3 regions of the Enterobacter sp. SM3 genome follow, and region 1 is predicted to be linked to each of the others. Evidence: riboswitches for the same ligand, from Rfam matches in the RefSeq annotation. Region 1 holds a riboswitch; each other region holds the start of a gene.

Region 1 (2,263 bases):
AACAGCTTTGTGCGCAGCGTCTCCACGGCGGAGGCGGAGAGCAGCGGATCGCCGCTTTTTGCCAGCATGACGGTATCCAGCACCACGTTTTGCACCTGATAGCGCTTAAGCCGCTCGGCCACCGCTTCCACAATGTCCGTCTCGGCCAGCATGCCGATCTTGGTGGTGTCGATGCGGACGTCGCTGAACACCGAATCCAGCTGTGCGGCAACAAAATCCGGCTCGATACGGTAGACCGACTGCACGCCGCGCGTGTTTTGCGCCACCAGCGCGGTAATGACCGAGCAGCCATACGCGCCAAGGGCCGAGAAGGTTTTCAGGTCAGCCTGGATACCCGCGCCGCCGCTGGGATCGGTGCCAGCAATGGTCAGGGCGTTAATCCGCTTCATGCCTGCTCCTCCAGCGTATAGAGCGCATCCAGGAACGCGGTGGCAAAACTGCCTGGCCCACGCGACTGCGCAACGGCCACCGTTCCGGCCCGCTTCATCCATCCGCAGGCGGCAGCGACGTTATCCATCCGGTCGCCCGGCAGTGAACAGCTCGCCGCCACAACGGCAGAAAGCGCGCATCCGGTTCCCACTACGCGCGTCATCAACGGATCGCCGCCCGTTACCGTGCGGGTACGTTGCCCGTCAGTGATGTAATCCACCTCGCCGGTGACAACCACAACGGCATTTGTCTGGCGAGCCAGCGCCTGTGCGGCGGACACCGCGCTGGCGGCGGTATCGGTCGTATCAACGCCGCGCCCGCCCGCGCTCATTCCGGCAAGGGCAAGAATTTCAGAGGCATTGCCGCGAATGGCGGCCGGTTTCAGGGCAAGAATTTGATGGCAAAAGCGGGTGCGGAACGTCAGGGCACCCACGGCGACCGGATCCAGCGTCCAGGGCCTGCCTGCCGCCACCGCGCTCTCTATAGCCCGACGCATCGACTGAGCACGCGGTGAGGTCAGCGTGCCAACGTTAATCAGCAGCGCATCGGCGATCGCGGCAAACTGTTCAGCCTCTTCGGCCTCAATCACCATCGCAGGTGATGCGCCAAGCGCGAGCAGAACGTTGGCCGTAAAGGTTTGTACGACATCGTTGGTCATACAGTGGGTCAGCGGAGAACAGGTTCGGAAGTGGCGTAAAACGTGTAAATCGAGCAGGTCAGGCTGCATGGTTTCGCTCCTGCCTTGCGTGAAGAAGCGATGACCGGGAAGGCATCTGACTTCCCTACGCTGGCATTATCCAGATCAGGTAATACGGGTATTTCTCAGCCTTCACAAAGAAGGGCACCCCGAGTCAAAATACTTTTAAAACAGAGAGTTATAAAAACTCATTAACGTTGTTTAGTGTAACCGCGGCCGTAGGCCAGGCGCAAGGAGTTTCGATTTATCGCCGGGCTTGTCATAGCGAAAATCTCCAGACGTACTTTCCAGTCATTTGCCTATATTTATTACGCTTTAGTTAATTCTGGTTCAATAATTGTTAACACCTTATTGAAAAACCTTTATTAGGCACTTTTACTGAGGCTATTATTTTTTCTGTCCTCTTACGCGTGATTTATTCTTTTATAAGACATACGAACTTCTTTCATACGAAATAAAAAGAATTCTCTCATCTGTTTAACCACGTTAAATATTCACATTCAATCAATTACTTAAAGCGAGTTATAAAATTAACGCGCAATTCACAGATTAATGTATACATTAAATAAATCATAGAGTTACCGCACCTTTTCGCTGTATTTATTCATATTATTTATGATTTAGATCAAAATCATTAGTTTGGGTTTAATTGATAGTTAATTCACGTTACTAAAAAAGATTAAGACAGAGTTAAACCGTCATTGATGCTTAATCTCTGTCTAATGAAAACCGTTCAGCTAAATATTATTTTTCAATACGTTAATGATGTGGTCCTTTAAAATGAAACCTTTGAATAAGTTTATTATTTCTGTTTTTGCACTGTATGTGGTTGCGGGTAGTTCATTCCATGTTGCTACAGCTGCTGAAGCGATGATCCAGACAACTGATGGTAGCAATGTTTTTCTTTCCATCCATGGTCAAGACGAATCGATCAAATCTTATGATTTAGATGATATTGATAAGCTTAGAGGTGGAGTAAGTTCTAACACCACGTCAATATCCCTTTTACGCGGCGATTTAGATGCTGAATCCCGTAATCGGGTAGATGAAATTAATCGTGTTGATGGTGAGGCTAAACGTGCCGGTGCTCTTGCTGATACCGCTAGTCAAAAAGCAGACACTGCGTTATTAGGCGTT
Region 2 (2,263 bases), 2.0 Mb from region 1:
CCGTCGCCCAACGACAGAGAGACATCGTACGCGGCACAGATTTCGCAGATCTCGCGGAAGTGCTCGTAGAGGAAGTTTTCCTGATGATGTGACAGGCACCACTTCGCCATGATGGAACCGCCGCGCGAGACGATGCCGGTCAGGCGCTTCGCCGTCATCGGCACGTAGCGCAGCAGCACGCCCGCGTGAATGGTGAAGTAGTCCACGCCCTGTTCAGCCTGCTCCAGCAGCGTGTCGCGGAACGCTTCCCAGGTGAGGTCTTCGGCAATGCCGTTGACCTTCTCCAGCGCCTGATAAATCGGGACGGTGCCAATCGGTACCGGGCTGTTACGCAGGATCCACTCGCGGGTTTCGTGAATATAGCGGCCGGTGGAGAGGTCCATCACCGTGTCCGCACCCCAGCGCGTGGACCAGACCAGCTTTTCCACCTCTTCTTCGATGGAGGAGGTCACGGCCGAGTTACCGATGTTCGCGTTGACCTTCACCAGGAAGTTGCGGCCAATAATCATCGGCTCGGACTCCGGATGGTTGATGTTGGCGGGGATAATCGCGCGGCCTGCGGCCACTTCGTCGCGCACAAACTCCGGCGTGATGTTCTCCGGCAGGCGAGCGCCAAAGCCCTCGCCTGGGTGCTGATAGCGCAGCACTTCGCTACGGATGCGCTCGCGGCCCATGTTTTCGCGGATGGCGATGAACTCCATCTCCGGCGTGACGATGCCCTGGCGCGCGTAGTGCAGCTGGGTCACGCATTTGCCCGCTTTGGCGCGTTTTGGCGTCAGCAGGCCGGTAAAGCGCAGCTCGTCCAGACCGTCGTCGGCCAGGCGCTCTTTGGTGTAGGCAGAGCTGAGTACGCTCAGTTCTTCGCAGTCGTTGCGCGCATCAATCCACGGCTGGCGCAGCTTCGCCAGACCCTGCTGGACGTTGATGGCAACATCAGGGTCGCCGTACGGGCCGGAGGTGTCGTATACCGGCACGGCTTCGTTGTCTTCATACTGCGGGTTATCTTTGCTGCCGCCGATAAGCGTCGGGCTGAGCTGAATTTCGCGCATTGGGACGCGGATATCGGCCTGCGAGCCGGAAATATAGATGCGTTTCGAGTTCGGGAAAGCGGTGCCTTCCAGCGTGTCGATGAAGTGTTGGGCCTGTGCGCGCTGTTCGCGGCGGGTCAGTTTTGCAGTAGACATAGCTCATTCCAAAAGTGAAGGACATGGCTTGTCAGACGACGGATGAAGCAAGAGAGGATCGCCCTCAGGCGATACAACAGCAGTGTGACTCTTGTTCCCTTCGCAGGTATTAGCCTGATCAGGTTCCGCGGATCCCGAATTAACGGTCTCAGCCCGCGCTTTCAGGCGCTGGGCACTCCGACAAGAAAAATCCCCCTCGTGAGAGGGGCGAATGGTTGTAAATTACTCGTTAACGATGAAGAACTCAAGCAGGGCGCGCGACGTTCTCTTCGCTACTGATGTTCACATCATTGTCCAGCACGAGGGCGATCAGCTTATCTTCCAGCGTGAATCGCTCTTCCAGCGCTTCACCGAGGTCGGATAGCGCCCGCTGGAACTCAAGATAGTTATCGTGATCGATGGCGTTCTCGAGCGCGGAATCATAGTAATCCATGATCTGCTGGGTGTTGGCTTCCAGCAGCGGATAGAGCTTGCTGGCCGCTAAATAGGGTGTTGTCCCTTCCATTTCACGGATAATGCGTTCATAAATATTGAAATGGCCGTCGGACAGATAGTCGACCAGGCCCTGACAAAAATCATCCAGCGCTTTTTCATTCAGTCGCATAAACGATTCTTTGCCAGGCTTAATACCGACCAGATTGTAATAAGCCACGAGTAGATGCTTGCGTACATGTAGCCAGCGATCCACCAGTTTGTTACTTCCTCTAACGCGCTCAGTCAGGCTTTCCAGCTGGTTTAACATGGTCGACTCCGCAAAATGTAGGATTGAATCTGCTTATCCAGAATGTAACCACAATGCTAACAACATGTCAGTGAAGCGAAGGTAGTGCAATAGATATGGATCGTATTATTGAAAAATCAGATCTTGGTTGGTGGATCGTCAGTCACGAACAAAAATTATGGCTTCCTGCCGGGGAAATCCCCTATGGCGCAGCTGAGGCATTCGATCTTGTTGGCCAGCCAGCGCTACAGATCGGCGAGTGGCAGGGTGAGCCCGTGTGGTTGATCCAACAGTCCCGCCGCCAGGATATGGGATCCGTGCGCCAGGTGCTGGATCTGGACGTGGGACTGTTCCAGCT
Region 3 (2,263 bases), 2.4 Mb from region 1:
GGCCTGACGCGCATAAATGAGGAAAACGGGGAACTGGAAGCAGATATCGCGCACCACTGGCAGCAGGTTTCCCCGTTTCACTGGCGCTTCTTCTTACGCCCCGGCATCCACTTTCACCACGGCCGCGAGCTGGAAATGCACGACGTCATCGCCTCTCTGGAACGCGTCCGCAAGCTCCCGCTCTACTCCCATATCTCCCGTGTGCACTCCCCCACGGCCTGGACGCTGGATATCGAGTTGTCGCAGCAGGATAAGTGGCTTCCCTGGCTGCTGGGCTATGTGCCGTCGATGATTTTGCCCGGCGAGTGGGAATCGTTGAACAACTTTGCCAGCCAGCCGATTGGCACCGGGCCCTACTCCGTCTCCCGCAATAACAGCAACCAGCTGAAAATCCGCGCGTTCGACGACTACTTTGGCTATCGGGCGCTGATCGACGAAGTGAACGTGTGGGTATTACCGGATCTCAATGAAGACCTGAGCTGCGGGCTGACGCTTGAAGGCCCTACCACGGGAGAAAAAGCCGTAGAGAGTCGCCTGGAAGAGGGATGTTACTATCTCCTCTTTGACCGCCGCACCCACCGTGGGGCAAATCAGGCCGTGCGCAAGTGGGTCAGCCACGTTTTGTCCCCTTCCAATCTGATTTACCATGCGGAAGAGCAGTACCAGACATACTGGTTCCCGGCGTACGGCCTGCTTCCGCGCTGGCACCACGCCCGCCCGGTGCACTGCGACAAACCCGCCGGGCTGGAGTCCATCACCCTGACCTACTACCGCGAGCACGTGGAGCATCGTTTTATCGCCAGAATCATGACCCGACTGCTGGCAGCCGAGGGGGTCACGTTAGACGTCAGGGAAGTAGACTATGACGAATGGCATCAGGGGGAGATCGCCAGTGATATCTGGCTCAACAGCGCCAACTTTACCCTGCCGCTCGATTTTTCCCTTTTCTCGCATCTATATGAAGTGCCTCTCATCCAGCACTGCATCGACCGTGACTGGCAGCAGGACGCCGCCCAGTGGCGTGCGGGCGAAATGAATCTTGCGGCGTGGTGCCAGCAGCTGCTGGGCGAGCAGGCGATCGTACCGCTGATCCACCATTGGCTGATGATCCAGGGCCAGCGCAGCATGCGCGGCCTGCGGATGAATACCCTGGGCTGGTTTGATTTTAAATCCGCCTGGTTTGCGCCGCCGGAGCCATAACGCTTTCGTAATATTCACCAAATCATTACAATAGCGCCGTTCTCAACGGGGTGCTGCATCACAGATGTGCGCTGAGATAATACCCGTCGAACCTGATCCGGATAACGCCGGCGAAGGGATTTGAGGCTGTCGCTCAAAATCCTTTGCCACTCAACTTTGAGGTGCAAAGTGTTAAAAAAAGTTCTCCCCCTGCTGGCGCTGTTTGCGCTGCCTGCTTTTGCGAAGCCCGTCCTGACGGTCTACACCTATGACTCCTTCTCTGCCGACTGGGGCCCTGGCCCGGTGGTCAAAAAAGCCTTCGAAGCGGACTGTAACTGCGAGCTGAAGTTCGTGGCGCTGGAAGATGGCGTTTCTCTGCTCAACCGTCTGCGCATGGAAGGGAAAAACAGCAAGGCCGACGTGGTGCTCGGGCTGGATAACAACCTGCTGGAAGCCGCCTCGCAAACCAAACTGTTTGCCAAAAGCGGCGTTGCGGCAGATGCCGTTAACGTGCCGGGCGGCTGGAAAAACGACACCTTTGTGCCGTTCGACTACGGCTACTTTGCGTTCGTGTATGACAAAAACAAGCTGAAAAACCCGCCGAAGAGCCTGAAAGAGCTGGTGGAAAGTGACCAGAAATGGCGCGTGATTTATGAAGATCCGCGTACCAGCACGCCGGGCCTGGGCCTGCTGCTGTGGATGCAGAAGGTCTACGGGGATAAAGCGCCGGAAGCGTGGCAGAAGCTGGCCGCCAAAACCGTCACCGTGACCAAGGGCTGGAGCGAAGCCTATGGCCTGTTCCTGAAAGGCGAAAGCGATCTGGTGCTGAGCTACACCACCTCTCCGGCCTACCACATTATCGCCGAGAAGAAAGATAACTATGCTGCCGCTAATTTTGCTGAAGGGCACTATCTGCAGGTGGAAGTCGCCGCGCGTACCGCCACCAGCAAACAGCCGGAGCTGGCCGAGAAGTTCCTGAAGTTCATGGTTTCACCGGCGTTCCAGAATGCGATTCCCGCAGGCAACTGGATGTATCCGGTCACTAACGTTACCCTGCCCGCAGGTTTCGAGCAGCTGACCAAAC

The links. A riboswitch is a leader RNA that binds a small molecule or an ion and turns the genes downstream of it on or off. The one in region 1 is predicted to bind thiamine pyrophosphate.
Region 2: linked by a shared signal. The riboswitch ahead of thiC (phosphomethylpyrimidine synthase ThiC) and the one ahead of thiM (hydroxyethylthiazole kinase) in region 1 are both predicted to bind thiamine pyrophosphate.
Region 3: linked by a shared signal. The riboswitch ahead of thiB (thiamine ABC transporter substrate binding subunit) and the one ahead of thiM (hydroxyethylthiazole kinase) in region 1 are both predicted to bind thiamine pyrophosphate.

Annotation. Positions count from the first base shown of each region.
Region 1 is NZ_CP099971.1:3,190,338-3,192,600, forward strand. It holds gene thiD (bifunctional hydroxymethylpyrimidine kinase/phosphomethylpyrimidine kinase) at 1-389, opposite strand, end outside; gene thiM (hydroxyethylthiazole kinase) at 386-1,156, opposite strand; TPP riboswitch at 1,192-1,288, opposite strand; gene GVO84_RS14980 (YadA C-terminal domain-containing protein) at 1,907-2,263, shown strand, end outside.
Region 2 is NZ_CP099971.1:278,599-280,861, forward strand. It holds gene thiC (phosphomethylpyrimidine synthase ThiC) at 1-1,184, opposite strand, end outside; TPP riboswitch at 1,263-1,374, opposite strand; gene rsd (sigma D regulator) at 1,429-1,926, opposite strand; gene nudC (NAD(+) diphosphatase) at 2,022-2,263, shown strand, end outside.
Region 3 is NZ_CP099971.1:794,622-796,884, reverse strand. It holds gene sgrR (HTH-type transcriptional regulator SgrR) at 1-1,200, shown strand, start outside; TPP riboswitch at 1,237-1,337, shown strand; gene thiB (thiamine ABC transporter substrate binding subunit) at 1,369-2,263, shown strand, end outside.